Regions from separate parts of the Priestia sp. FW507-14D1A genome, predicted to be linked through region 3. Evidence: riboswitches for the same ligand, from Rfam matches in the RefSeq annotation. Region 3 holds a riboswitch; each other region holds the start of a gene.
The links. Region 3 has a riboswitch for thiamine pyrophosphate ahead of AC3WJG_RS12160 (acetylornithine deacetylase). Riboswitches for the same ligand answer to the same signal wherever they lie in the genome.
Positions count from the first base shown of each region.

Region 1: another riboswitch for thiamine pyrophosphate. It lies ahead of thiM (hydroxyethylthiazole kinase); the one in region 3 lies ahead of AC3WJG_RS12160 (acetylornithine deacetylase).
Region 2: another riboswitch for thiamine pyrophosphate. It lies ahead of thiC (phosphomethylpyrimidine synthase ThiC); the one in region 3 lies ahead of AC3WJG_RS12160 (acetylornithine deacetylase).

Region 1 is NZ_JBYSWQ010000005.1:158,203-168,358, reverse strand. Features, by position in the region: gene AC3WJG_RS18445 (RNA polymerase sigma factor) at 388-882, shown strand; gene AC3WJG_RS18440 (anti-sigma factor) at 879-2,069, shown strand; gene AC3WJG_RS18435 (helix-turn-helix transcriptional regulator) at 2,219-2,671, opposite strand; gene AC3WJG_RS18430 (hypothetical protein) at 2,825-3,445, shown strand; RNA gene ssrS (6S RNA) at 3,555-3,732, shown strand; gene AC3WJG_RS18420 (pyridoxamine 5'-phosphate oxidase family protein) at 3,878-4,306, shown strand; gene thiE (thiamine phosphate synthase) at 4,335-4,979, opposite strand; gene thiM (hydroxyethylthiazole kinase) at 4,993-5,799, opposite strand; TPP riboswitch at 5,873-5,981, opposite strand; gene AC3WJG_RS18405 (MFS transporter) at 6,173-7,390, opposite strand; gene AC3WJG_RS18400 (TetR/AcrR family transcriptional regulator) at 7,487-8,086, opposite strand; gene AC3WJG_RS18395 (GNAT family N-acetyltransferase) at 8,404-8,868, opposite strand; gene AC3WJG_RS18390 (hypothetical protein) at 9,038-9,544, shown strand; gene AC3WJG_RS18385 (UDP-N-acetylmuramoyl-L-alanyl-D-glutamate--2,6-diaminopimelate ligase) at 9,642-10,156, opposite strand, start outside.
Region 2 is NZ_JBYSWQ010000017.1:20,732-30,887, forward strand. Features, by position in the region: gene AC3WJG_RS25900 (undecaprenyl-diphosphate phosphatase) at 205-1,029, opposite strand; gene AC3WJG_RS25905 (hypothetical protein) at 1,488-1,778, shown strand; TPP riboswitch at 1,860-1,974, shown strand; gene thiC (phosphomethylpyrimidine synthase ThiC) at 2,088-3,857, shown strand; gene AC3WJG_RS25915 (hypothetical protein) at 3,835-4,023, shown strand; gene AC3WJG_RS25920 (VanZ family protein) at 4,209-4,664, opposite strand; gene AC3WJG_RS25925 (cation diffusion facilitator family transporter) at 4,924-5,820, opposite strand; gene AC3WJG_RS25930 (DUF3231 family protein) at 5,965-6,996, opposite strand; gene yhbH (sporulation protein YhbH) at 7,101-8,279, opposite strand; gene AC3WJG_RS25940 (PrkA family serine protein kinase) at 8,604-10,156, opposite strand, start outside.
Region 3 is NZ_JBYSWQ010000002.1:738,253-748,408, forward strand. Features, by position in the region: gene AC3WJG_RS12110 (DUF3243 domain-containing protein) at 1-300, opposite strand, end outside; gene AC3WJG_RS12115 (hypothetical protein) at 317-898, opposite strand; gene hxlR (transcriptional activator HxlR) at 1,151-1,516, shown strand; gene hxlA (3-hexulose-6-phosphate synthase) at 1,784-2,413, shown strand; gene hxlB (6-phospho-3-hexuloisomerase) at 2,424-2,981, shown strand; gene AC3WJG_RS12135 (ferredoxin) at 3,093-3,338, opposite strand; gene AC3WJG_RS12140 (ABC transporter substrate-binding protein) at 3,425-4,435, opposite strand; gene AC3WJG_RS12145 (ABC transporter permease) at 4,432-5,175, opposite strand; gene AC3WJG_RS12150 (ABC transporter ATP-binding protein) at 5,172-5,936, opposite strand; gene tenA (thiaminase II) at 5,929-6,600, opposite strand; gene AC3WJG_RS12160 (acetylornithine deacetylase) at 6,606-7,883, opposite strand; TPP riboswitch at 7,998-8,100, opposite strand; gene AC3WJG_RS12165 (MupG family TIM beta-alpha barrel fold protein) at 8,320-9,330, opposite strand; gene AC3WJG_RS12170 (PTS transporter subunit EIIC) at 9,327-10,156, opposite strand, start outside.

The sequences.
Region 1 (10,156 bases), on a different contig from region 3:
AGTGAAAACACAATTTAATTTACTTTTTGTTGAAAATACTTAGTTTATTTTCCCACAAACATCTATGGTTAAACACCATGTGTTTGTCCATTTTTACTTTGCAAACAAACGCTGTATTTTTTATTATGTATGTAGCTGTTTTTTGTAAGAGCACATCCTCGTTCTATCATAACATTTTCTGTTTCCTTCGAACACCAATTACCCTTTAGTTTTTTAAAAAAAATGACAAATTACACGGAATTATGTCGAATTTCATATGATTTTCTTTTTAGTATGATAAGCTATATATCGTATTTTAAGCATCTTTTATCTATTACATACGATTTTTGATAAAAAAACCGAAACTTTTATCCACAAATTGCGTTGATTAAATGAAAGGGGGAGAAAATGGCACAACAGCATAACTTTGAACACATTTATAAACAGCACATGCATGATTTGCTGCGCTATCTTCTCTCTCTTACTCGCAGAAAAGAATCAGCGGAAGATTTAATGCAGGAGACCTTTTACCGGGCACTTTTACACTTAGAAACATATAAAGGCGAGGAAGTGAAGCCTTGGCTGTTCAAAATTGCTTATCACGCCTTTATTGACTGGTATCGAAAAGAAAAAAAACGCCCTACTGTCGAAATAGAAGAATGGCACTTTACTCCTCAGCCAAGTGCTGAAGAACAAGTGATGATTCAAAGTGAAATCGACGGCTGGCTTTCTGATGTATCTGCTTTGCCTCCGGCTAAGCAGAATATTGTACTGTTACGAGATTATCACGGCTTCACATATGAAGAGATTGCAGAAATGACTGGCTATACTCTGTCAAAAGTGAAAATGGACTTGTATCGTGGTCGTCAACAATTGAAAAAAAGAAAGGAAGAGGACGGATGAGCTGTCAAGATATGAAGCATCAATGGGAAAAATATAAAAACGGCACTTTGACAGACAAAGAAGCAGAAACACTTGAAGAACATACGGAAAATTGTGAAGCATGCTCAGCTCATTTGGAGCACTTGCTAACCGAAGATGAACCGTTACCGCCAACTTCACCAGCTACTTCACTAAGTGACGATACGATGTTGGATAATAAAAAAGTTAAAAAGTCCATTTATATCGCCAAATGGAAGCAGCGCCTTTCAAATGTGACAACTGTCATTGGCTCTGTCGTTCTGCTATGGATAATCGGCAGCTTTTTATCTATTGTATATTATCATCAATCAAAAACCGAATACATAAACAGCGTGAATCAAGCAGCTATCGAATCTGCTTTTCCGAACGTTCATATACGTGAAACCACTTCTGATACACAGTCCTTTTTCCGCATGCAGTCGCAAATGGAAGCTTATAAGCAAATTGGACGTGAAGAGCAGGCCATTGGGACGTTTACATTTCATCAGCTGTTTGATAAAACAAGCGGTGTAGAAAAAGAGTTTTCCGGCGGCAAATACGATCTTAACCTTTCTTTTGTCTATCCGGATCCAAAAAAATTAAAGCTACATGCAAAAGAGTATAAGGAATGGACGAATGAAACATGGAAAGCATTAGAAAATCTACCAAAAGGAACGGTAAGCGAAGTGGCTATTTCTTTTGATGATACGTATTCGCTAAAAGAAGTTCAGCAAAAAATGAACGCCATCGACAGCCGTGATTTTTCTACCTCTTGGTACGCGCTTAATACAGGGCACGAACAAAAAACAAGTACAAAAGACGAGCCATTAATTGACTTAACATCAACATTTGGCTTTCCAGAGTTTCTAGACTTACCTTACGATCACAAAGGAAATCAAACCCACTCTACTAGCAAGTCGAACGTTTTAAATATGATGAAACTATTAGCCGATAATGAAGAAACGGTCCAAAAAGTTCGTCAGCTAGACCATTCCGATCTGTTGCTAAAGCAGCGATATTCTTATGTAAAAAAACACGGCGTCGATGTGTACGGCGTTGTGATTACCGGGCCTACAAAAAAGCTTCTGAAATTAAAGAATGATCCGTCGATCACATATGCGTCACTTGGAGATGTAGAGCTATGGAATTGGTTCAGTCGTCCCTCGTCAGGTACGTTAATGAATCAGTAGAGGCCGAGACAAAAGTATAGCAGTGGAAGAAAAATCCGAACGATGAATCAAGACTCCTGATGGAGAATCAAATTCGTTCGGATTTTTTTATGAGTAGAGTGAATGTAGGTTTCATATATGCAGTGATTTTGTTATGTCCCGGCCTCTTTTTATTCATTCGTTAATTGTTCAAACCTTTTTACCGCTTCGCTTTTATCAAATGAACTAAACCATCGATAGTCTTGGTCATCTAAAATGCGATAGTGCTGACTAATCATATTTTGCTGCAGACGAAAAGAGCCTTCTTTTTGAATTTCTTTCCACCATACTCTTCCTCCGAGCGTTTTATCTTTTGGAGAAGATACGCCGTTATGAGCAATGATTTCTACTACTTCTAAAGGAACGTCTCCTAAAACCGATTGAAGGATTTCACTGTCACCAAACAAACCGCATACTGCAACAGTGGTCGTCCACCCTGCTTCCGTGCGCCCTTTTTCAATTTGAACCAATGTTTTTTTGGAAATACCAATGACTTCAGCCATTCTGTCTTGTGAATAGTTTCTTTCTAAACGAATTAATCGTATTTTATCCGATACTGATTTAATTACTTTTTGTTTATTCATTTTCACAGCCCTTTCTTTCTATACACGTACATTTCTTTAGTGTAATATTACACCTAATTAAAGAAGAGTTTCAAGCGTTTCCCTTCGTCACAAGACGGGGAAATATACTGAAATGGTTTTTGTAAACTAAAACAATTAAAAGGAGTTGAGAATATGTATATCATTGTATGGGCTGTGCTTGTACTATACGCCTTTCTGCTAGCCCCGGGAGCAAGCGCCTCTGATGATTTACTGTTTAAAAAACTTATCACAGGAAATTTTCAACAGGTAGATCCGCTAGTGGTTATGGTATTCTCTTTTTTGGGACTTTTCCCAATATTGTTTATGGTAATGATCTGTAAAAAAGATACATACAAACTGCCTGGATGGCCATTTTCTCTTCTATCATTTGGGGTTGGAGCTTTTTCTCTTTTGTTCTATTATCATTGGAAAGGACAAAAAGTTCGAAAACATTCGCGTATTCCTTCACGTTTCATTGCTATCATTTCTTCTCGTCTATGGATTGGACTATGCTTAGCGCTCACGATTGCAGGTTACGTATACGGACTATCCGTAGGTTCAATAAAAGCTTATGGAGAAGCTTTTATGCAGTCACAGCTTGTTAGCGTGATGACCGCTGATTTTTTTGTTTTAACGTGGCTTTCTTACTCCGTTATGACAAAAGAAAGGATAGCATCCCGGCCTTACCTTCTTTTATGTTTCATTCCAGTTGCCGGCCCTTTTCTTATTTTGTTACTGCTTCCCCGCCAAGATGTTAGAGAAGAAAAACTTTAAATAAAAGTCTTGCGTTCCATTCATTATTCCGTTATAATCATTTCTTGTACGATGAAAGTTGATTAATTAGAAAACATTTATATATCGGCATCTTATTTACATTTGTTATACATACCTGCGCTGTGCGTATACTCATGTTGTCTTAAACCTTTGAGTGTTAAAAGGGAGCTCAAAATTTAGCTGCAGATAGCACGCCCTTCTTGGGACGCTAAACCCGGCTATGAGGGCACCCACCTAGTAGATCTGGGTATTTAAGACACTTAGGGTTACGGCAGTGCGGGCTTATTTTTTAGTTAGCTGTAGCTAGCTTTTTTATTTTTTATTTTATTAGTTTACATAATTATTTTATTGTTAACTTATATTTTTTTAGACATGTATGTTTTATTTATCTTCGATTGAGGAACATAAAAAGTAATAAAGGAGATGGATAAAATGAATGAACAAAAAATTGCTAAAAAAGTAAACGAAGTATTAGAAGGAAATCGTGTAGGAACATTAGCTACAGTTGTAAACAACAAACCCCACTCTCGCTATATGACATTCTTTAGCGATGAAGATGGTATCGCTCTTTACACACCAACAAATATCAATACACATAAGGCAGAAGAAATCGAAGCCAATCCGAACGTGCACGTACTATTGGGCTACAGCGGCGAAGGATATGGCGATCAATACTTAGAATTATCTGGTACAGCTGTTCTTCGTACTGGTGATCAATTAAAAGGACGTATATGGAATGATCACATGAAAGAATGGTTTGACGGTCCAAATGACCCTGAGTATGTTGTTCTTGAAATTACGCCGAACGAAATTCGCTTTATGAATGAAGGCGAAGAAACTCCTCAAACTGTTCAGCTATAATAAAAAAAGCGCACAGTGTGCGCTTTTTTTATTTTCCTACCGCTTCTTTCAATTGAGCTGCTTTTTCTTTTGGAGACGCTGCTAAGCTAATCGCGGTAATAATAGAAACGCCATCTGCACCTGCTTCTACTACTTGTTTGGCATTTTCAGGCGTGATCCCGCCGATTCCTACAATTGGAAAGTCAATATTCTGGTTTCGCACTTCTTCAATTAACTTTGTACCTTGCACTGCTTTTGCGTCTTTTTTTGTAGACGTAGGAAAAACAGGTCCCATTCCTACATAATCCGCCCCGTCTTTTATCGCTTGCTGCAGCTCTTGTACATTATGAACAGAGACGCCTACAATTCCTTTTCCTATTTTCTCTCGAACAATATGAGCTTTTTCATCTTCTTGTCCAATATGAACGCCATCTGCTTGTAAGCGGATCGCTAAGTCAAGATCATCATTCACAACAAAAGGAACGCTGTGCTGCTGACAAATTTGCTGAAGTTCCTTCGCCAGCTGATATTTCGCTTCTCCTGTTAAGGCACCCTCGCCTTTTTCACGGAATTGAAACACAGTAACGCCGCCTTCAATTGCTTCTTTCAACACTGCTCTCGGATCTTTTGTACAGTTATTGCTGCCCATTATAAAATAAACTTGCAGCAGCTTTTTGATTTCTTTGTTTGTCATTTTCCGGCTCCTTTTAACGTTGATGTACTCTTGCATATGATTCAATATCCTGCCCAGATAAAAGATAAAGCTGGTTTAACAGCTCAATTTGAAAGCTTCCCGGCCCTTCTTCACCTTTTTTCGCTGCGGCGATTTCACCTGCCACTCCGTAAAAACTTAAAGCAGCAACGCTTGCCTCGACATATTCTTTTTCTACAGCAGCGAAAGCTCCTATAATTGATGTCAGCAAACATCCAGTCCCCGTCACTTTCGTAAATAACGGGTGACCGTTGTCTACTGTATACGTTTTGTTTCCATCTGTGATTACATCTTGTTTACCGGTAATAACAATCACTGTATCTAATTTGTTCGCTGCTTTCTCAGCAAGTTCAATGACGTCTCCTTGCCCTTCTAATGAATCAACGCCTTTAATGAGCCATGACTCGCCTACTACATTCGCAACTTCAGCAGCGTTACCACGAATAACTGCCACATTTAATTCTTCTACAAGCTGACGTGCTACTTCTGTACGAAACGGTGTCGCTCCGGCTCCTACAGGATCGAAAATAACCGGCACGCCATTTTCATTTGCTGATTTTCCTGCTATTCTCATCGCTTCTACTTCTTGAGCCGTCAGTGTACCTATATTTAAGACAAGCGCTCCGGCGATTCGTGCCATGTCAGCCACTTCTTCTTTCGCATAAGCCATAACAGGTGAAGCTCCTAGTGCAAGCAGTCCATTTGCTGTAAAGTTGGTTACCACAACATTCGTAATATTATGAACAAGCGGACTTATGTCTCTTACTTTCTCTAATTGAGCTGAAATTTTACTAATATCCATGTTTTTTCACTCTTTTCATTTAGTTTTAACACTGCAAAAAAGACAAAAAAGCACCTTGCATGCGCAAAGTGCTTTGGTATGTACTCACATTCCCTGCGCTGGCATTATCCAACAGGTTCAAATGGTCAACAGGCGTCCCTGTACTCTCAGCCTGCCCCGCGCAAGCTCCCATACTATTCTTGTTACGTTTAAAGTTTACTATTAACCTTTTTTATTTGCAACCATTTCACTGTTTTGCCGATAAAATAAAGCTTCTCTATAGGCTGAGTGGCGCTTTAAAGCTTACACCATTCCTCAAAGAATAATCAAAAGACCTCCAGTAAGCTACTGGAGGTCTTCTATTCCCTAAGAATTCTATCATTTTTCCTTATGGTTATTTCTCTTGAACCGCTTGATTTCTCACAACTGTTTTTCTGTCCTTCCCTGCTCTTAAAGATAAAAGAAAACAAAGAAGCAGTACAAGTGCAGCTGATACGTACGGATAATTAATGTTTATATCAAAGAGAAAGCCTGCTACAACGGGGCCAATAATATTTCCAAGACTTGTATAAGCAGAATTTAGTCCGGCTACATATCCTTGGTCGTCTTGTGCCATCATCGACATTTGCGTGCTGATTGCCGGACGTAAAATATCTGTTGCTAAAAAAACGATAAATGTCACAACAATAATAAGCCAGTACGTGTGCACAAATAGCGTAAGTAAAATAAAAAGTCCCGTCATCATCAAGCAAAACGAAATCACTCTTTTTTCACCAAACTTATTTAAAATCCATCCAAAAATCGTAACCTGCACTACAGCCCCCGCAATAGAGCCGAACGTAATAACAAACGCAATATCTTTTGGCGTAAAGCTAAATTTATGATCAACAAATAGTGAAAAAATCGTTTCATAATTGGATAATCCAAACGATGTCACAAAAACAATAATTAAACTTAAAAAATAAGGTTCTTTATAAGAATTCATAAGCTGCAGTAGCAGCCGCTCTTCTTTTGGATTCTCATTGTTTGAAACAGTATGATTTTGTACAGGACGAGACTCTGGCAAAACAAGAAGCGTAATCACTGCAGCCAAGCCTCCTGCTACTGCGGCCATATAAAATGGTACACGCATGCCGTATTCAGCTAAAAAGCCGCCGATACCGGGTCCAATAATAAATCCTGTTGTAATCGCCGCCGTCACATAGCCCATTCCTTTAGCGCGTTCTTTAGCAGACGTCACGTCCGCTGTATAGGCCATAACAGCAGGCATAATGAGCGCGGCCCCAACCCCGCCTAACATTCTCGATACAAATAATAAAAGAGGTGTACTCACTGAACCAAAGAACCATTCAGACAAGGCAAAAACAATCATTCCCGCTACAATAATTTTCTTTCTCCCTAACGAATCTGATAACCGACCCGCTAAAGGTGAAAACAAAAATTGAGTCAGTGAAAACACCGCTACTAAAAGCCCCATCACGCTGCCGTTGATATGAAGCTCCGTCATATATGTTGGCATAATTGGAATAACGAGACCGATTCCTGTAAAAACAATAAAAATATTTAGCATGAGCAGCAAAATCGCCGCTCGATTTCTTAACAATAATGACATATAAACCTCCTGATTACAAAAATACTGAACGTTCGGTCTATAAAAATACAAAATAATGAGGGATTACTCATTACCGCAATAAGCATCCCCGATTATTTAAGAAGACCTTGCTATGATTCCGTTTAAAAATACATCGATTGCTGAATGGTAAAGCTTCAGGGCATTTTCCGTGTTCGTTTTTCGAGACATGCGGCTCATTCCAACAAACAGCCCTTCTAAAATCACTGCAAGCTGTTCTGCATTTTTAGGAGAAAACTCTCCTTCATCAATGCCTTTTTGCAAAAGCTCCCGGTTAAACTCCACGTGTCGTTTCACCATCTCATCAATTCGCTCTTCGATGTCGCTGCCCTTTTCCTCGTTGTTAAAAAACTCATCGGCGGCTTTCGTAAGAGGATGATTTAAATCATCTAAAATGATTTGCTCCGCAATTCCAAAAAGCTTATCTCTTGTTGTTTTGTAAAGAGACTCTCTTTCTTTCCAGTTGCGTTCCCACTCGAGATCCCATTCGTCTATTAAATAGAGAAAAAGCCCTTCTTTACTTTTAAAGTGATAATAAATATTCCCTTTACTGCTTCCCGTAGCTTCTACAATTTCCTCAATAGATGTAGCTTTATAGCCTTTTTGAGAAAACAATGCTTTAGCGGCATCTGCCACTTTTCTTTTGGTTTGTTCACTTTGAAGCTTTTTTTTATTCAAGCTATTTCCACCGCCCGGCACATTTATTATTTATACTGAACATTCGTTTTGTATTATCTGACACCTATACTACATAGGAAAATCCTTTTTGTCTAGTGAAAAAATCTAGTTTATACCTTTTTATATGAATTATGACAAAACAAAAAACAATGAGGTTGAGACATAACTAAATCGACCGCTAGAAGCCACTGCATATATGAAACCTACGTTCACCATCACCATAAAAAAATCCGAACGAGTTGGATTCTTGATTAAAAATTTTGATTCATCGTTCGGATCTTCTTTGACTAAAATACTTTTGTTCCGGCCTCTTTTAATCAGTCATTCAATTTCTTTGTCATAAATACACTGTATGGATCTTCTTTGTAGGTAGAAAACGGTTCGCACTCGTAAAACCCAAAACTGGCGTATAGCTTTCTAGCCGGTTCAAAAGCAGAAGCGGATCCTGTTTCTAAGCTTAAGCGTCGGTATCCTCGTTTTTTCGCTTCATTTATTATGTACTGCAGCAGCTCCCTAGCAATGCCTTTTCGCAAATGAGCCGCGGCTGTTCGCATCGATTTAATTTCTCCGTGATGCTCATCTAGCTCTTTTATAGCCCCGCACCCTGCTAGCTGTCTGTCTTCCCACACGCTCCAAAACGTAATATCACGGTGTTTTAAGCTTTCAATATTTAGAGCATGAATACTTTCAGGAGGTGAATGTAAGTTCATTCCTTGAAGGTGAGAACTTACTAGTTCAATAACTTCATTGTTCGTTAAGTGGTCTCTTTTTATTTTAATCATTTTCTCTTCCTTCCTGCTACTAACGGGCGGTCAACTACAAACCTACTTATGAATAAATTCACTGTCAACCTTTAAAAATCCTTTTATACACTCCCTTCTTTTTCACAGTTATTAAAATCGACTTTGCCAAGCAGATGTTTCATACATTGTTAAACGGAGGTGAAATTCGTTGAAGAAGGTTTTATTTTGTCTTGTCCCTCTTTTGTTTTTATTATCCGCCTGCTTTAGTGATCCTGTTCAAGATGATTTAATCGACTATAACAATCAAGATTTAAAAAAAGCCGCTCAGCTTGAAAAAGAAGCGATTGACGCATACGATTCTGTTACAGGCGCTAACTACACAAGTGACGCAGTGATGTATGATACGATGACGAGTGAAGTCATTCCTACCTATCGTAAATTTGTCGACGAACTGGAAAACATCGATGTAGAAACCGACGATCTTCGAAAGGTTCATGAAGGCTATATAAAGGCTGCCAATACCCAGTATAATGCTTTCATTAAAATTGTCAGCGCTTTAGAAAAGCAGGACCGCAACCTTATTGCTGAGGCAAACGCTATGCTTGATGAGGCACGAAAAGGGATACGCGATTACAATGCCGCTATTAAAAAGCTGGCTAAAGAACATGATGTAAAAATTGAAGAACTAAAAACACAGCGAGAAAACAGCCTATAGTTTTGATGCAAAAAGAAGGTCTCTAAAAATAGTAAGAGACCTTCTTTCGTATGCTGTTTCAATTTCTCCACGTTCGTTCGATAAACGAAGAAGAGTATTAGGAAATATTGCTTAACGATGCATAATAAGAGGCAATAATTTCTTCATCTGAATGCGGAATTTCGTTTCCTTTTACAAGCTGAGCGCCGTTAATACAGCCGCTTGTAAGTAAAATAATATCATTCGGCTTTCCTAAAGAAAGCGACTTTAATACTCCTTCTGTTCGAGTAGGGGCACGGTGAATATTACTTGCGCTTGGATTTAAAAAACCTGTCATTACTTGATCTACAATCACGTTCGGATCATGATGACCTGGATGATCAACAGTTACGACAATTCCATCAGCTTTTCCTTCAATGACACGCGCCATTTTAGGCATTTTATTAAAATCTCGAATGCCGATCCCTGCAATCATGACAATGAGCTGGTTATACTCCATCTTTTTTACTTCTTCTACTAAACGCGTAAGGGCAACAGGGGTATGGGCATAGTCTAAAATCACTTTTTGGTTATTAGGACCTTCTATCACTTGAAAGCGTCCTTCTGGACTTTCCAATTTAGGAAGCACGCTAA
Region 2 (10,156 bases), on a different contig from region 3:
CTTACTTTTACTTAACTTTATACTGCACAAATATTAATTTACTATTTTTCGACACGTTTTGTCAATACCCATGTTTATAAAACGCTTTCAGAAGGCGATAATATATATTTATGCAAAAAAGCTATTGCACCATTGCAATAGCTTTTTCTTGCTCTTTGAGTCTCTATTAGAAGTTTAAGGGACTAAAGAACACGCGTGTTTATTTTATAAAAATACAAAATATAGAATAGCTGCTAACACAATTCGATATAGTGCAAACGGTACTAATTTGATACGATTAATTAATTTCAGGAAAAAGCGAATAGATATCAGCGCAAAAATAAAGGCGCTGATAAAACCGGCAATAAAAAACGGTAGTGCATCTGATGTGAAATACTGCCAGTTTTTAACCAATGAAAGTCCACTTGCTCCTGCCATGATTGGCACTGCCATAATAAATGTAAAATCTGCCGCTGCTTTATGGCTCATTCCAAGAAGAACTCCTCCTGAAATCGTTGAGCCTGAACGAGAAAAACCTGGCCAAAGAGCAATACATTGAAACAGTCCTATACCCAGTGCTTGTCCATAAGACATTTGGTCCACCGTCTCTACACGCGGACGTTTAGGTCCAAACAAATCTGCTAGAATCATTAATACAGCTCCGACTACTAAGCCAATTAGCACCGTATTTAAAGAAAACAAATGTTCATCAATGTAATCATCAAACAAAAGTCCTAACACTCCTGCGGGTAACAAACCAACAATTACCTGCATTAAATTCAAGCGATTTGTCGGTCCAATTGGAGCAGCTGGCTTTTTTCCCAATCCTAATAAATTAATGAAACGATCTTTAAAAATAACTACTACTGCTAAGATCGACCCTAGCTGAATAACAATTTTAAATGTATTAGCTACTGGAGATGAAAATAATTCTTTGGAATTCAACCATAGGTCATCCACAATAATCATATGCCCAGTTGACGAAACAGGAGCAAACTCTGTTAAACCTTCTACAATCCCTAAAATGATTGCTACAATAATTTCCCACATAAAGCTATGTACCTTGCCTTTCTTTCAAATTAATAAGCTTATCGCTTCGTTTTACATGCTCAACTATTTTCCTAATTTGACACTTGCTTTTTTATCATAATTGTTAAAACTATGAAATACAATGTGTATTTGCAAAAAGATAAGAATCTTTAATAATTTGTAATAAAAACCTTACATGCTATAATCAAAAAACACGATATCAGCTTTTATTTACTTTAGAAAGTAGTCACTATGTTCGGTATAAATTCCGGCCCCTTAGCTAAAAATGAATCATCTAGACTATTTTTCTTTAGTGTGAAAAAATGACTAAATCATTATGTTTTTTCCATCTCCTTTACTGTCATCTATCATTTTAATCAACTAATGCTTGCTTATACGGCATATCCCCTAAGTAATTTGAAACTTTTTTCTCTCTTTACTCGTATATAGTAGTATCTTTTTTAGGAGGCTTTTTACTTATGAATGGAAATGTACGTACAATGAAATGGGTCACTGCTGGGTATGAAGCCTTGCTGGGAATTCCTTTAATTGGCGCCGGGATTGTTATGGGCTTTAGTTATACTCCTCTTTTTATTGGATTTATTCTTCATGCTATCACGCTCATTTTAGCTAATAGACGAGGGTTATCTGCGTATGGAAACATACTAGGGATTGTTACTTCACTGGTTGCTTGGATTCCATTTTTAGGGTTTATCATGCATATTATTACAGCTATTGTGATTGCAATTGATGCCGCTAGACAACGTTAATTGTCTAGCTTTTTTTATTTAAGGGTTGATTTTTTACCGAATGATGGTAAACTTAAGCCGTAAATTGAATAATTTGAATGTTATTTCTACTAGGGGTGTCTGATAGCTCAGACTGAGAGAAGAGTGCAATAAAACTCTTTAACCCTTTGAACCTGATTTGGGTTATACCAGCGGAGGGAAGTAGTCTTGAAAAGAATAGTATATGTTTATTCTTTTTTCGCCTATTCCATCGGGTTCTGTCTATCACAGAACCCGATTTTTTTATGGTTCGGTATAGCTACACTTTATGCGAAACCGGAGGAATATGTAATGTCAAAACAAAACGTATCAGTTTCTATGAAAAAGCCTTTTCCAAACAGTCACAAAGTATATGTCCAAGGATCCAGAGAAGACCTTAAAGTGCCTATGCGTGAAATTCATCAGTCTCCTACTACAGGATCTTTTGGGGAAGAAGAAAATAGTCCCGTACGTGTATACGACACGAGCGGTGTTTATACAGATCCCTGTTATGAAATTAATTTACAAAAAGGATTACCGGCTCTGCGCGAAAAGTGGATTGCAGAACGAAACGATGTAGAAACATATCAAGGCCGTACGGTTCAGCCACAGGATAACGGTTATTATGATGGTGATCCAAGAGATCAGTACGAGCGCTTTATCACTAATCGTTTACCGTTGCGCGCGAAAAAAAATCAAAATGTAACGCAAATGCACTATGCGAAAAAAGGAATCATCACGCCCGAAATGGAATTTATCGCTATTCGTGAACAGATGGATCCTGAAGTCGTGCGTGAAGAAGTAGCAAGAGGACGTGCCATTATCCCTAATAATATCAATCACCCTGAGAGCGAACCGATGATTATCGGCCGCAAATTCCACGTGAAAATCAATGCTAATATCGGAAATTCAGCTATTCGTTCAGCTATTGAAGATGAAGTAGAAAAAATGACATGGGCAACGCGTTGGGGAGCCGATACAATTATGGATTTATCAACAGGAAAGGATATCCACACAACGCGCGAATGGATTATCCGCAACTCGCCTGTTCCTGTAGGGACCGTTCCTATTTACCAAGCGCTTGAAAAAGTAAAAGGTGTAGCAGAAGATCTAACGTGGGAAGCATATCGCGATACATTAATTGAACAAGCTGAACAAGGTGTTGATTACTTTACTATTCACGCAGGTGTTCTTTTACGCTATATTCCTCTGACAGCGAAACGTACGACAGGTATTGTTTCACGCGGAGGATCCATCTTAGCGCAGTGGTGTTTAGCTCATCATGAAGAGAACTTTTTATATACTCGCTTTGAAGAAATCTGTGAAATCTGTAAAGCATACGATATTTCTATTTCACTTGGCGATGGACTACGTCCTGGTTCCATTGCAGATGCTAATGATGAGGCACAGTTCGGTGAATTAGAAACGCTTGGTGAATTAACTAAAATTGCTTGGAAACACGATGTTCAAGTTATGATTGAAGGTCCTGGACATGTTCCTATGCACCTCATCAAAGAAAACGTAGATAAACAAATGGAAATATGCCAAGAAGCTCCCTTTTATACTCTTGGACCGCTTACAACCGACATCGCTCCAGGCTATGACCATATTACATCAGGTATTGGGGCTGCAATGATTGGCTGGTTTGGGACAGCTATGCTTTGCTACGTAACGCCAAAAGAACATTTAGGTCTGCCGAATAAAGAAGACGTTCGAGAAGGCGTTATCACCTATAAAATTGCTGCGCATGCCGCTGACCTAGCAAAAGGCCATCCAGGAGCACAAAAACGCGATAACGCGCTGTCTAAAGCAAGATTTGAATTTAGATGGAATGATCAATTTAACCTTTCACTAGATCCAGAGCGCGCAAAAGAATATCACGATGAAACACTTCCCGCTGAAGGTGCTAAAACAGCCCATTTCTGTTCAATGTGTGGACCTAAATTCTGTTCGATGCGTATTTCTCAAGATATTCGTAACATGGCTCAAGAAAATGAAAAAGATGTAAATGAAGTAAGAAAAGAAGGAATGAAAGAAAAAGCTAAAGAGTTTGTTAACAGTGGTTCAAATATCTATCAATAATGAAGTAGAACAGCTTAAAGAACAAATTAAGCAGCTTGAAAGAAAGTTATTATTTGTTCAGCAAAATTGTCAGCATATTATCGTTGAATCCTCACATTCTTCCGTAAGACGCTGCATTAAGTGTTTCTATCAACAAGAAGCAGAAGCTGAGCCAAAAGTATTTTAGTTGAAGAAAAATCCGAACGAGTTGAATTCTTGATTAAGAACCCAGCTCGCTCGGATTTTTTCATTGGTAGGGTGAACGTAGATTTCATGCATGTAGCAACCGCGATGTAACAAGCTATCCATACTAGCTCATTTATCCCATTTGTTCGTCTTTAGATTGGATTAATTTCATTACGTTTCTCAAGTTCATCTTTTTTTGAAACGTGCTTTCAGCATGTTCTTAATCCAATATAGTATTTTAATAATAACCCAGCCTATAAATGTACCTAGCGTATTCAAAAAGATATCATCAATATCAAATACTCGTTCCGTTAGCTTGTACTGTAAAATTTCAATTAAAAAACTGATTAAGAAACCAGTCGTAAACACTTGGATAAAACCATCAAACCACTTCATAAACAAAGGAATAAACATTCCAAGCGGCGCAAACATTACGATATTTCCCAGTATATTTGTCACAGTAAGCATTATATTGCCGCTTTCCCACATCAGACGGATCGTACTAAATAAATCCAAGTTCATTGCTTTTCCGTAAACATGTTCGTTTTCCCGTATGAGCGTAGCATAAATGACCACTGCCCCATACGCAATAAATAGAATGAACATGACTTTTTTAACGATTGACCTGATGCTTACATTCACTTCAACATCACCTTCTTTGACTCCCAAAACCATTTATTATTATCTATATGTACCCGTCCACTGCTTTCATTCGTCGTGAATGCATTTACATGCTTTTTTATCCTATCACATCAATAAATAAATACAATTCCCTTTATACAATTTTATTAAACTTGATTCTTTATAAATAAAAATCCTCATTATTTTATGCTACTCATTTCATTAATTTCTACATATATAAATAATAAGAAGCAGCGAGTAGCACTTCGCTGCTTCTTATTTAATCTGGATAATAAGGATTCAAATGGATTAATACTTCCTGAATATTATCATGCTTTTTCATAAGTGTTGCTTTGATTTCTCGTCCTAAATCATGACCTTCCTTAATTGTTTTAAAGTGGTCAATTGAAATACGTACATCCACTAATATGTAATGGCCATGTTCTCTTGCTCGAACGCGATCAATCCGCTTCACATCTTCAAATTCATAAATGCTTTCTTCAAGTTCTTTCAGTAGCTCTTCATCAATATTGCCTTCCATTAAGATCTGAAAAGACTCTCCCATCATTTGTCTGGCAATGTTAAAAATTAAATAAGCAACAAAGATACTTGCTATTTTATCTCCGTATAACAGCAGTTGAACATCCATTTTATCACCAATAATGGATAATAAAACACCAATTGCCGCCGCAATAGAAGCAACAATATCTGCTTTATGATCAAATGCAATTGCCTCAATTGCCTTACTGTGGTGCTGCTTCGCTACGTTTAAAGAATAACGGTACAACAACACCTTTGCTATGTATGAAATAACTGCAATCCACATGGCTAAAATATTTGGAGATTCAACCGGATGGAATAAACCAACGACTCCTTCAAATACCACATAAAATGATACAAGCAATAAAATAATTCCTACAATCCCTGAGACAATTACTTCTGCTTTTCCATGCCCATATGGATGATCATCATCTGCCGGCTTATTTGCTACTCGTATAACCAACAAGACAATAATAGAGGCAAATACGTCCGCTGCAGAGTGAATACCATCAGCAAATACAGCATCACTATTTCCAATCCATCCTACTATTACTTTTCCTAGCGTAAGGGCAATATTGCTCCATACGCTAATCCATGCTACTTTTTTCGCAATGGACTCCCTTATACTGTTGTTCATTTCCACACCTCGACTTACTTCTTGAAAAATCAGCTTTTTTATCTTATCACTGCTCATTCAAGTGGGTCTAGAGCAATCTATTTTCGCTTAGCTATATATGTTTCGGTACCGCAAAATTAATGATAATCTACAACATACTCCTTATTATTTCTCCGCCAACTTCTTACGGTCTGTTGCCATTGGAGGTTCTTCCATCCAACCTTGCTCAATCATAATCCGAATTCCATCTTTTCCATACTTCCCTATACGCCCGATTAGCTGAGAAAATTCTACTGCTACATCCGAACGGAACGACATAGACAAGCCAGCACCGCAGTTATCAATAGCAATTGTCACCGCTGTGGAAGTATGATACATCATCAGCTTATCTGAAAACGGTGAAATCGTTGAGTTGGTTACATATGCATCAAGCAGACGCGGACTTGGTAGGTCAGCTTCAGACAATAACTCGGTGAATTGCTTAATTTGCTTACTCGCAAGTTTAACTCCATCAAAAAAATAAGAGCGTAATTTTTGTGTGGTAGCTACTTGACTAAATGCCAGCATCAGCGTTTTACCTAATACATTTGTATTAACAATTTCTTGAATAGCCGTAACCTCCAAAGAAGTTAGAGGATGCATTTGAGAGAAAAATGGTGATATAAACGTTTTATGATCTACAAAATTTACTTTTACAGGATAAGGAATAACCGGAGGTCTCATCAGCATGCTTTTTCTTAAAATAACGTGGTTAGAATCCTCTAAAAGGCTGTCGCTTTCTTTTACACATCGAGACAGGTGATCATAAATATCTTGCCTTCTCACTGCGCTTAGCGCTCTAGCATATTTCTTCATACCTCCAATGGCCATTTCATTTACATAAATAGCCATAAAAATATCATCAAATAAAGCAGGAACTCCTTTATTCACATCTTGTTCCCCAAAACCTACTGGTATTGGAATTTTTTCCAAACTGAATAATTCCGTCAATTCGTCTACATGAGTTTGTGAAATCTGATGGGCTTTTTTTAAGAGCTCCTTAATCTCGGCATCTTTTACAACAGATAGAAAATACCCAAGAACACATACATACAGCGTATCGCCTAAATATTGCGCCCATAAGTAACCTAACTCAGCTGCGTTCAACCGCTGATTTTGTTGATGTTTTTGCATTTCGCTCTTTATATTTTCGTTCATTCACTTATTCTCCTTTTGGATAAAGTCGTACTCTTACTATCTCCAAAGAAGCGCTGAATAAACCGCATAAAAAAGACCTAGATAACAAGTCTAGGCCTTTTAGGTTAAGCATATTTCTGGTCTTCTGTTTCTTTTCTAAAAAAGCTTTTCATGGCGTGAAAAACGTCTGATTTTTGTTTTAAAATAAAGTGTCTAAAACTTTCGTCTTGAATATTTTTGTACGCAGACATTAAAGTGGAATGTCGATTGTACTGATTCACTTCCCCATATCCAAACATATTTGACACTTTCATTAATTCATTTACTAACTTTACACACCTTGCGTTATCTGAAGTTAAGTTATCGCCATCTGAAAAATGAAACGGGTAAATATTATAGCGGCTCGGATCATACTTTTGGTTAATTAATTCAAGCGCTTTTCGGTAAGCAGATGAGCAGATGGTTCCCCCGCTTTCTCCTTTGGAGAAGAAGTCTTCTTCTGATACTACTTTTGCCTCTGTATGATGCGCAATAAATTCAATTTCCACTGTTTCATATTTCGTACGTAAAAAGCGTGTCATCCAAAAGAAAAAGCTTCTTGCCATATACTTTTCCCATATGCCCATCGAACCGCTCGTATCCATCATAGCTAAGACGACTGCTTTCGATTCTGGCTTTATAACTTCATTCCACGTTTTGAATTTTAAATCCTCCGGATAAATAGGATGAAAAGCAGCCTTTCCTGTCATTGCGTTTCGCTTGTAAGCGCTCATCATCGTTCGTTTTTTATCGATATTCCCCATCAAACCTGTACGTCGTATATCATTAAATTCAATGTGCTCCACAACAATTTGATCAGATTCTTTTCGCTGAAGATTAGGCAGTTCTAATTGAGCAAATAAAGCCTCTTGAAGCTCCATAAGAGACACTTCTGCTTCAAAGTAGTCTTCTCCAGCCTGGTCACCTGCTCCTTGACCTTTTCCTGCCCCTTTTTGACCATCTCCAGCAGATCCATCACGTGCTACTACATCCCCAACTTTACTGTCTCCATCACCTTGACCCACATGTTTGTTTTTATCATAATTGTACCGAATTCGATATTCATCCAATGATTTGATCGGAATTTTAACTACTTCTCTTCCATTGGACATCACGATATTTTCTTCTGTAATTAAATCCGGTAAATTATTTTTAATTGCTTCTTTAATTTTTTCTTGATGTCTTTTTTGATCATCGTGGCCTTTACGATGGAGGGACCAGTCTTCTTTTGAGACAGCAAAACTTTTATCTACTTCTTTTCCCACGCTATTCCCCTCCTTATTTAAAAAACACCTGCACGTTTTTACTCGGCATGCATAAGCTATACCGAAAGTTTCTGACAAATACCTTTAGTTCAAAGGTTGGTTACTCTTATCCTATGCGCAAGAATGGTATACTTGCTAACTAATTCTTTCACTATTAGCTATTCATTTTATAGTGTCTAGTGTCATGTATATGTTTATGACTTATCATATGATGGTTAAGTGCAATGCGTACTACACATTAGCCTAATTATGCAGAGTTTATTTTAAGAGATAAGAAAAACATGGCACAGATCGGAAGTGCCATGTTTTCTTGTTAGTACTGAGTTATCGATTTAACAAACTTCCTACATAGCGCAGCAGTTCATTAGCAGATACTGAATTGTATCCATGCTCATCAATCAATCGAGCCACTACTTCATTTACTTTCTTCAGCTGCTGCTCATCTGGTGTTTTAGTGGACGTTGTAATTTTCACTACGTCTTTTAAATCCGCAAACAATTTTTTCTGAATCGCTTCGCGTAAGCGCTCATGGGAATTATAATCAAATCGTTTTCCTTTACGTGCATAAGCGGAAATACGAATTAAGATTTCTTCGCGGAATGCTTTTTTTGCATTTTCTGAAATACCAATTTGTTCTTCAATTGAACGCATTAATTTATCATCTGGATTTAACTCTTCTCCTGTTAGCGGATCACGAAGCTTATTTTTGTTGCAGTATGCTTCGACATTATCTAAATAATTATCCATTAATGTTTTAGCGGACTCTTCGTATGAATAAACGAACGCTTTTTGCACTTCTTTTTTTGCAATTTCATCATATTCTTTACGCGCCAGAGAAATATAATTCAAGTAACGCTCTCGATCCTCAGCAGAAATAGACGCATGCTGTGCTAACCCTTCTTTCAATGAACGCAGTACATCTAATGCATTGATTGATTTAATATCTTTTCGAATGATGGTAGATGAAATGCGATTAATGACATAACGAGGATCAATACCGCTCATTCCTTCATCCGTATACTCTTTTTGTAACTCTTCTACGTCTGCATCGTTATAGCCTTCTACAGATTGACCATCGTATAGACGCATTTTCTTTAATAAATCAATATCGCCTTTTTTAGGCTCTTTTAATCTCGTTAATGTAGTAAAGATAGACGCAATACGTAACGTATGAGGGGCAATATGAACATCTGATACGTCACTTTCACGAATCATTTTGTCATAAATTTTTTCCTCATCACTCACTTTTAAGTTATATGGAACAGGCATTACAATAATTCGTGAATGCAAAGCTTCATTTTTCTTATTGGAAATAAACGAGCGATACTCTGTTTCATTTGTATGCGCTACGATTAATTCATCTGCACTAATTAAAGCAAACCTTCCTGCTTTAAAGTTTCCTTCTTGAGTTAAAGAGAGTAAATGCCATAAAAATTTCTCATCACATTTTAACATCTCCTGGAACTCCATCATTCCCCGGTTTGCTTTATTAAGCTCTCCGTCAAAGCGGTAAGCACGAGGATCTGACTCAGATCCATACTCTGCAATTGTTGAAAAGTCAATGCTTCCTGTTAGATCGGCAATGTCTTGAGATTTCGGATCAGAAGGACTGAACGTTCCAATTCCAGTTCGTTTGTCCTCTGAGAAGAAAATGCGTTCGATAATGACGTCTTCAATTCTGCCGCCATACTCTTCCTCTAATCGCATTGTATTTAAAGGAGATAAGTTTCCTTCAATTCGGATACCATACTCTTCAAAGAAGTCTTTACGTAAATGATGTGGAATTAAATGCAGCGGATCTTCATGCATTGGGCATCCTTTAATAGCGTAAACAGCTCCTCGATCAGTAAGAGAATAAGCTTCAAGCCCTCTTTTTA
Region 3 (10,156 bases):
ATGAGAAAGGACTTCCTTTTCCTCTTCACTGCTGACTTTCCATAACTCATGAAGGACTTTTTCTTCTCGGTTTCGAGGCTCCTCATTTTTGGCTAAATAGCTAGCCACTTTTTTTGTAGCGGCCGTTAATTGTTCCTCACTTAACCCGAGCTTTTTACCGACATGAACTTTTTGACTTAAATAATCGGTAAACGTATCAAAGTTCTGCAAAATTGCTTCTTTTTTCTCCGTCCCTAAATTATCTGCCGTTTCTTCAATTTTATTCATGTCTTTTGTAGTTCCTTCATTCATTTGACTCACAGTTAACATCTCCCTTTTAGTGAATAGACTGGTATGTTCTTTCACGCTCAGCTTCTGGTTTTTCGTCTGGCGTCATCTTTTCCTTACTTATTTCAGAAGTTGCATCTTTCACTTTTTCACCAATTTGCTGTAAATCACTTTTAGCATCTTCTACCGTCGATTTTGCATCATGCGTAACGCTTTTCACATCTTCTGCTTGCTTAAAGAAATCTTCATTTACACGCTCGTACAAATGTTTAGCATCATTAATTGCATCTTTTAAAAGATTCGATGCGTTTTTCATTTGCTGCACCATTTTTTCTTTTGTTTCTTGAGGATTTTCTTTTACTTGATTAATCATGTTTGTAGAAGAGTCCTTTAACGTAACAGCTCTTCTTTTAACAGACGAACGAGTTTTGCTATCGAGTAGTGTTATACATCCACCCACAACTGCTCCGACAACAACACCTTTTACGAGCTTGCTGCTGCAGCTTTTTCCGTTGCTAACAGCAGTAGGGCTATTAGCTGTCTGTGGATTGTTATTGATTCCTATATCGTTGTTAATGCCTGCGCTGTTGCTTACAGCAGGGTTTTGTAATTCAGATCGACTTCTTTCCATTTTTACTGCCTCCTTTAGCATTGTTATTGAGTGATTTCCCATCTTTTTTTATATTTAAACAATTGAACACAAAAAACATGACTAAAGGCCACCTTTTTGCTCCCACTAGTCAAGAATAACTATGTAATAAAAAAGCTCCCCTTTTTTAACGGAAAAGCGCAAGCCGGATTTTTGTAAAAGGATTGTCAGCATCGGTATAATAAGAAGTACTTTAAAATAAATTTTATACTATTGGTCATAGGGGTGAAGCAATTGAGCCAGCTTAATAAGGAATTTAACTGTGAAAAAGAATTGACGCTTGCTATTATCGGTGGAAAATGGAAGATGCTGATACTATGGCACTTAGGACGTGAAGGAACAAAACGGTTCGGGGAATTAAAATCGCTTATTCCTGATATTACGCCGCGCATGCTGGTTAATCAGCTGCGGGAACTGGAAGAAGATCTGATTGTTAATCGTAAAGTCTATCCTGTCGTACCACCTAAAGTCGAATACTCACTTACGAAAGAAGGAGAAAGTTTAATGCCGATTTTGACAGCTATGTACGATTGGGGTAAAAATTACCGTGACACAGTGCTCGCTAATCAAGAACAAAAGGCGGAAACGTTAATTAAATGATGGAAACTACTCCTTCTATTCCATAATTTTTATTTTTTTATGCGGATGATGTTACTCAACATCATCCGCATTTTTAATGAAATTAAGCGGTTACAAGACTGATATGTCCATTAGTATACTTCTGTATACTATCATTTCCCACACTATTTGCGGGAAAAGTGCGTACTTTTAAGAACCTCAAACTGCGGGTACAATAACTAAACCAGCTGCTTTTTACGTAAAAAAGCACAAAAGGTATCTATAGATTTTTCTAAGGAGTGGAGTAGAATGGAATTACAATTAGCATTAGATCTTGTTAATATCGCTCAAGCAAAAGAGGTAGTAAAAGAAGTTGAAGAACATATTGATATCGTAGAAATCGGTACGCCAGTTGTAATCAATGAAGGGCTTCGCGCCGTTAAAGAAATTAAAGAAGCATTTCCTAACTTAAAAGTATTAGCTGACCTAAAAATTATGGATGCGGCTGGCTATGAAGTACAGCAAGCTTCTCAAGCCGGAGCAGACATCATTACCATCTTAGGTGTTGCTGAAGATATGTCAATCAAAGGTGCTGTAGAAGAAGCAAAAAAACAAGGTAAAAAAATTCTTGTCGATATGATTGGGGTAAAAGATATTAAAGGACGCGCAAAAGAGCTAGACGAATTTGGCGTTGACTATATCTGTGTACACACAGGATACGATCTTCAAGCAGTTGGTCAAAACTCTTTTGAAGATTTAGTAACAATCAAAAGCGTTGTAAAAAATGCAAAAACAGCCGTTGCTGGCGGCATTAAATTAGAATCTTTACCTGAAGTAGTAAAAGCACAGCCTGATCTTGTTATTGTTGGTGGAGGAATCACGAGCCAAGATGATAAAAAATCAGTTGCTTCTCAAATGAAAGAGCTTATTACAAATTAAGGAGCTTTCTATGCAGACGAGCGAACATTTAAAAACAGTTATGAATGAGCTTTTACAAACAACAGCTCTAATCGCTGATGATGAAGCTGAGCAGCTTGTAAATGGCATCATCTCATCTAAAAAAGTGTTTGTCACTGGAGCAGGCCGTTCAGGTCTTATGGGCAAGTCGTTTGCTATGCGTATGATGCATATGGGCATTGATGCTTATGTCATTGGAGAAACCGTGACTTCTACTTTCACAAAGGATGATTTATTAATCATCGGATCAGGTTCTGGGGAGACGAAGAGCTTGATTCCTATCGCTCAAAAAGCAAAAGAACTTGGAGGAAAAGTTGGAGTAGTCACAATTTCTCCCGACTCCACGCTTGGCAAGCTGGCTGACTTTATCGTGAAGCTGCCTGGTGCTCCTAAGGATCAAGAACAAAGCAGTTATCAAACAGTACAGCCTATGGCGTCGCTGTTTGAGCAAACGCTTCTTCTCTTTTACGATGCGCTGATTCTTCGCTTCATGGAGAAGAAAGAACTTGATACCCATACAATGTACGGAAAGCATGCAAATTTAGAATAAAAAAAGGTCTTGCTCTAGGCAAGACCTTTTTTATTTTGAAACTTTCTATTTCACCAAATATTCACTTATGTCATAACTAAATGTACTTTATCGTTAACTTTTTTAAAAACCTTATTCGAATTTTGTTGCATCTCCATAAAACGGCTGCTCTGCGATTTTAATGGATTCTGTTGGGCATCCTTCATACGCTTCCATCATCTCATCTTGCTGATCTTCAGGAACCTCTTTTGTTCCTTCATTGTTATCTAGCACTGCATAAGCAAGACCTTCTGAATCATAATCATAAAGACCTGGTGCGCTCCCTCCACATGCTCCGCAAGCAATGCATGTTTCCTTATCTACTATTGTAAAAGCCATAAAAAAACCTCCTTTACCTTTTCACTTTCTCGTTCAGAAAGTTACGTTCAGTATAAGAAGGTTTTTTTAAATTTGTCTTAAATTATTTACTTGGATTCTCCGATATTCTCAAACATTTCATCTACATTTGGCTTTTTCTTAATTAATCCTGACTCTTTTAACCAGTCCACATTTGACTGCCATGATTCTTTCGTTTGACTGCCAAATCCTTGTTCAGACTTCATTTTCGGAAGTAAAATATTTAAACTTTTTGTTTCCACGTCTTTTTCAAGGGGGAAGTTTGATTTATCTTGGTTATCTAATAGAATTTGAAGTGATTCTTTTGGATGTTTCTCTGTGTACTCATACCCTTTTGTAGCGGCACGCCAAAACGCTTTAATCGTATCAGAATCTTTTGCCCACGTTTGATCCCCAGTAACTGCCACTAGCTCGTAATAAGATGGCACGCCGTAATCTGAAGGATCAATGTCAACCGTTTTATATCCTTTTTTATGAAGTAATGGTACTTCGTGGTTAATATATGCACCTATTACGGCATCTACTTTTTTGCTAATCAACGATGAATTTAACTCAAATCCTACGTCTACTAGTTTTACTTTATTCGGATCTCCTCCATCGCTTTTCACCATTTTCTTTAGAACAGATTCACTTAATGGTGTTCCGCTGTATCCTACTACTTTTCCTTCTAAATCTTTAGGACGCTTAATACCGCTATCTTTCAGCGCCACAACTCGGTTCAATGGAGACCTTACGATTGCTCCTACCGACTTTACCGGCACATCTTCATTTGCTCGTGCCATTGCTACATCAGGCTGATAATAAAGGCCGAGTGTAACTTTCCCCGCAGCTGCTAAATTAAGCGAGTCTGTTGGATTAGCAGGAAACTGTACTTTCACATTCAGCCCTTCTTTTTTGAAATATCCTTTTTCTTGTGCAGCATAAATGAAGCTGTGCACTGCATTTGGGTACCAATCAAGCATAATTGTAACGTCTTTTAATTTTTTACTGCCACCAGCTTTATTTTCCTTGTCCTGACCGCAAGCAGCGAGCATCAAAACAAGCATCAGGCTTAAACCAATTACAAACCATTTTTTCATTCTGTTTTCCTCCACTTTAATGAACGTTTTTCGAAACCTACTACAATAATAAAGAATAAAATGCCAAGCGCGGATAAAATCACAATTGGTGCAAATACACCAGCTGCATCAAACTGTGTCATCATACGACGACTGAAATATCCTAAGCCTGCTTGTGCACCTAACCATTCGCCAATGGCAGCACCTATTATACTAAAGGTAACCGCTACTTTGAGCCCTGAATAAAAATGAGGCAGTGCAGAAGGAATGTTCAACTTAAAGAAAATATCTTTTTTTGTTGCTCCCATGGTCAGCATGAGTTCTTTTAACTCTTTATTGGTCGAACGAAGCCCGTCAAATGTGCTAACCGTAATAGGAAAAAAAGTAATTAATACGGTCACAATCACTTTGCTCCAAATGGAGTAGCCAAACCACAGAACAAATACAGGAGCTATGGCAATGGTGGGAATCATTTGCGACGCAATAATAAGCGGATAGAAAGCACGCTCAATAAGCGGACTCCAATTCATCCATACAGCCAGCATAACTCCCAGGACCACGGATATAACCAGTCCAATTACAACAATAGATAGCGTAGCTGGTAAATGCTTAAACAATAAATCCATTCGCAGCTCCCAAAGCTTCGTTAAAATACCGGTGGGCGTTGGTAAAATAAACGGATAGTTTACAATGCGTGCTCCAATTTCCCAAGCAGCCAGCAAAATGACGACTAAAATAACTGAAGCCCCGTATTTTTTCATGTGTTCACCTTCGATCTTAGCTGTTCAATTAAATAATCTTTCACATCAAGCACACGCTGTTGATTCAAATCTTTTTGCGTTCGAGGCCTGCTAAGCGGTACTTTAATCTCTTCAAGATGACTTACCGGCTTGTCTGAAAAGATAAAAATACGATCTGATAAAAACAGGGCTTCGTTTACGTCATGAGTGATAAATAAGATGCTATGTTTACGCTTTTGCCATTGTTCAAGCAGCCATTCCTGCATTGATAAACGCGTAATGGCATCAAGCGCACTAAAAGGCTCATCTAAAAGCAGTACGTTAGAACCGCTTAATACCGTTCGCAGAAAAGAAACACGCTGCTTCATCCCTCCGGATAAATCACTTGGAAAACGATTTTCATACCCTTTTAAACCAAACTCTTCGAGCAGCTGAGATACTTGCCTATGAGCACTTGCTTTTGACACATTGTGAAGCTCAAGCGGCAGAGCTGCATTGTCTAAAATCGTGCGCCACGGAAGAAGCAAATCTTGCTGCGGCATGTAGCCTACTTTTCCAAGCCGTTTTTCATAAGACTGTCCGTTAATCACGATATCGCCTTCACTCTGCTGTTCAAGACCTGTAATGAGACGAAACAACGTACTTTTCCCAGAACCGCTCGCTCCAACGATACTGACAAACTCGCCTTCTTTTACGTCTAAGTTTAATGATGTTAAAATCGGTTGATCACCGTTTTTGTACGTAAAACTGACGTTTTGAAAAGATAACACAGACTTATTCATGAATTGGCCACATCGCTTCGTTATAAGCCATATCCCAGAACATATACTCAAAACGCGTTGTATTCAAGAAAATTTCTTCGAGCTTTTCTAACTCCGCTTCTGATTTGTCTTCAGTAAGTGAGTCGAATAAATTAATACACCATGTCGCTAGTTCTCCAAATTCTTCTGAGCTGTACATTTCAATCCACTCACGATAAAATTCATTGTTAGCTCCAGGCTTTTCACTGAGTTCTTTTCCTATTTCCCAATAGCTCCACATACAAGGCAAAAGAGCCGCCACTAATTCAGCTAATGTGCCGCTTTGACCAACGTGCAGCATATAGTGTGTGTATGCAAGCGTTGTAGGAGATGGCTGCGCTTTTTCTAATTCTTTTTCGCTGATTTCAAATTTCTTGGCATACTCACGGTGCAGGCTCATTTCTTCGTTTAATGTAGAATCCAAAAGTGCAGCAAATTTCCCCATCGTTTGAACATCGGTAGCTTTCATGGCTCCAAACGCAAATAATTTTGCATAATCAATTAGGTAAAGGTAATCTTGAATCATGTAAAAGCGAAACTTCTCCTTTTCAAGCGTTCCGTCTCCCATTCCCTGTACAAAGGGATGATTATGATTTTGACGCCAAATAGGCTGCAGCTTTTCGTATAATCGTTCACTAAATTTCATGATGATCACTCCTTATGCGTATGCAGCCACGTATAAATGAACTGCAACATCACTTTTGTATATTGAACAAGCTGATTTATATCTAATTGTTCGTTCACAGCATGTGCATTTGCTAAATTCCCCGGACCATAAATAGCGGCCGGAATCCCCGCATCAGCTAGCCATCCCCCGTCTGTTACGCTAGTTGACACATCGATTGGGGGCTTTTTCCCTTCAATTTGTTCATGAGTATGTGCAAGCAGCTGTACTCCAGCATGATTTTCATCAATTTCTAATGACGGGAAGATTTCTCCTCTGTCTTCAATCATTGATGTGCCTCCCCATTCAAAGGTTGGCAGGTTATCTTTTAACCATGGATCTGCTTTTGCAATAGCTAAAATGTATTCTTCCACTTCTTTTGATACTTGGTCGTATGATTCATTGGGATAATAGTGAACGGTGACCCACAGCCTGCATTCATCTGCAATAAAAGCAGCATGTCTTCCCCCTTCGATTACTGCTGGATTAATCGTATTTGTTCCCGGCAAAAATCCTGGATAGCTTTTTGTAACAGCCCAGTGGCGCTCCAATTCTTGCAGCCCTCCGATCACTTTTGCCATCTTCTCAATAGCACTCGCAGCTAACAGACCTCCTCCAGCATGAATCATACTTCGGCGTGTACCGTCATGATAGGTTTTACTGCTTTTTATCGTAATCCATCCCGTGATCACTCCGCCTTGACCTTGAATATGTAAATCACTCGTATCAGCAACAAGCGCAAAGTCAGCTGTATATCCTTTCTGACAGCATTGCAGCGTACCTGCCTCTCCCACTTCTTCTCCTACAACGGATTCAAAAATCAAGTCTCCCGGCAGTTCGATTCCTGCTTCTGTTAAAAGCTGGACTGCAAATAATGCTCCTGCCAACCCGCCTTTCATATCAGCAACTCCGCGTCCGATTATCATGTTGTCTTTTACTACAGCTTCAAACGGATTTGTCTCCCACTTTTCATTTTCTTGTACCTCAGCTACATCCATATGCCCGTTAATAATTAAGCTTTGATAGTCAGCTGATTTTTTCCCTTTTAACGTGCCCACTACAATAGGATCGTTGCAATATAAATCCCACATATCGATGGAAAAACCGCAGTTTTTAAGGAAATCCGCTACGTAGCGCTGCGCTTCATGAGAATTTCGTGCAGGAGGCGCTGGCGTTTTATATGCAACAAGCGTTTTTACTAACTGGATTAGCTCCCCTTTGCGCTCCTCTACCTGTTTGACAAGCAAATCAATTGTTTCTTCCATGTATGACACCTTCCTTTACGCATAAAAAAACACTTCTTTCGCAGGAAAGAAGTGTTTTTGTTTATATACAAAAAATTATTATAACGAGTTCGTAAGGAAATACCATACAAAACATCCATTACAATACCTCTTTCCTACGCTAGTATTACCTAGTTCAGGTTATAAGGGTTAAGACTTCTCGTCTCTCTCAGCTTAGAAAGCACCCCTAGTGGCGTTGTATCTCTATAAAATTAAACGATTATCATATGTTTACCTGTAATAGTTTTATCATAGTAAAGCGTTTTATTCAATAGAAAGGTTCATGATTCAGCAATGAAAATAGTTTCCTTTTTAGTAAAATAAAAAGCACACACTTTTTTTAAGCAGTGTGTGCTCTTTACTTTTATAAGCTTACTAGTTAGCTATCGGCTTCTTTAAAAATACACCGTTTTTCCATTCAGACAGGAATAAGCTCAAGTTTTTGCCCCGGCTTCACTAATGAAAGCAGCTCATGATCTTCTTCTATCACATACCCAATCACGTTCACATTCGCATTTGCAGGCAAATTCGTTTTAGCTATTTGAACCTCTCCTCTATAACGTCCGTAGCCATCATTGTCCATTGTAATTGCTCCGATTCTGCGCTCGACTGTATGAAATGGCGGCACTGGTTTTACAGATCGTGTATCAACTAAACGCAGAGCGTCTCTTGATACATCTGGACGCACGCTGTACGTTCCCTCTATATGAGGTGAACGAATGCGCAGCGGAATAATGCTGCTTTCTTGATATTGAAACAAACGCTTTAATAAACTTGAACCGGCGCATGGATCTCCAATATAAACCTCCGCTACTCCGCAGCCGTATAAATCTACTGCAGAGGTAAAAGGGCATCTATTACGGTCTTTTTCTCTAGTAGGAAGACCTTGATAAATAGGGCCTCTCTTTTCGCCTTCCCCGGGAATATAAGCGCAGACTGGGATACGAAGTTCATTAAATAAATCTGTCTGCTGTTGAAAAAATGTTTCTTCAAGCCCTGTTTCAGGCCGCGGATAAAAATTATGCCATGCAAGCAGCTGATGATGATGAAGACCTGCACATAAGAGTGCTTCAATTTCTTGTTTGGATAACGTACTTGCATTAACGGCAATATAAAATTCATTCGCAAGCGAAAGAGTTTCTGCTGTGCTAAACCCATCGTCTAGTCTAATACCAGATACGCCAAGTGAAGATAGCGACATAAGGCTTTCAATACCTAAATGAATCGGCGTATGCTTGGATACGTCTGCATACACGCTTATTCCACAATCTCTAGCCACATGAAGCATTTCTTTTGCCCGTTCAGCCAAATCCCCTTTTTCCTCTGGAATATGAAGCGAAGTGAATGCACGTGTGACGCCGCACTCACTTGCTTCTATTAATCTTTTTTTAGCATCACTATCATTTAAATAAAACGAAATGCCAATCATTCAAACTCTCTCGCCATTTCATCGTTGAATCCAAAGAAATACGTACAAACAAAGCCGGCTGCGTAAGCAACAACTAACCCGAGTAAATAAAGAAGAATTTGATGCGCATGAACTAAAAACGTAAGCGGCAAACCTGAGACTCCCACTGCTACAGTCGCAATATGAAAGTGCGCCTGAAACGCTCCGCCGATTCCAGCTCCAAGACAAGCGGTTAAAAAGGGGCGTCCTAAAGGAAGTGTGACTCCAAAAATAAGCGGCTCTCCAATTCCAAGCAGCCCTGAAGGAAGAGCGCCTCCAATTGCTCGCTTTAAACGTTTTTTCTTTGTTTTGATATAGATAGCAAAAGCTGCACCGACCTGACCGGCTCCGCCCATTGCTAGTATAGGAAGAAGCGGATCATCTCCAATTGAATTGATAAGCTCTAAATGAACAGGAGTAAGACCTTGATGAAGTCCTGTAATGACGAGCGGCAAAAATGTTGCTCCTAAAACAAAGCCTGCTACAACTCCTCCAACCTCCAAAACTCCTAAAAGGCCTTTTGTGATTCCGTCTGAAATCAAGCCGCCGATTGGCATGAATACTACATACGTAATAATGCCTGTAATTAACACCGTAACGGTTGGTGTAATAATAATATCCAGTGACTGAGGGACAAATTTACGCACTCGTTTTTCCACTACGGCCATAAAGATTGCTGCAAGCAAGACTCCTATTAAGCCACCCCGACCCGGCAAAAGTGCTTCACCAAAAAGTTTAATATCAGCTACGGCAGGATTAATGACTAAAATACCTGCTAAGCCCCCTAAAGCCGGCGAACCACCAAATT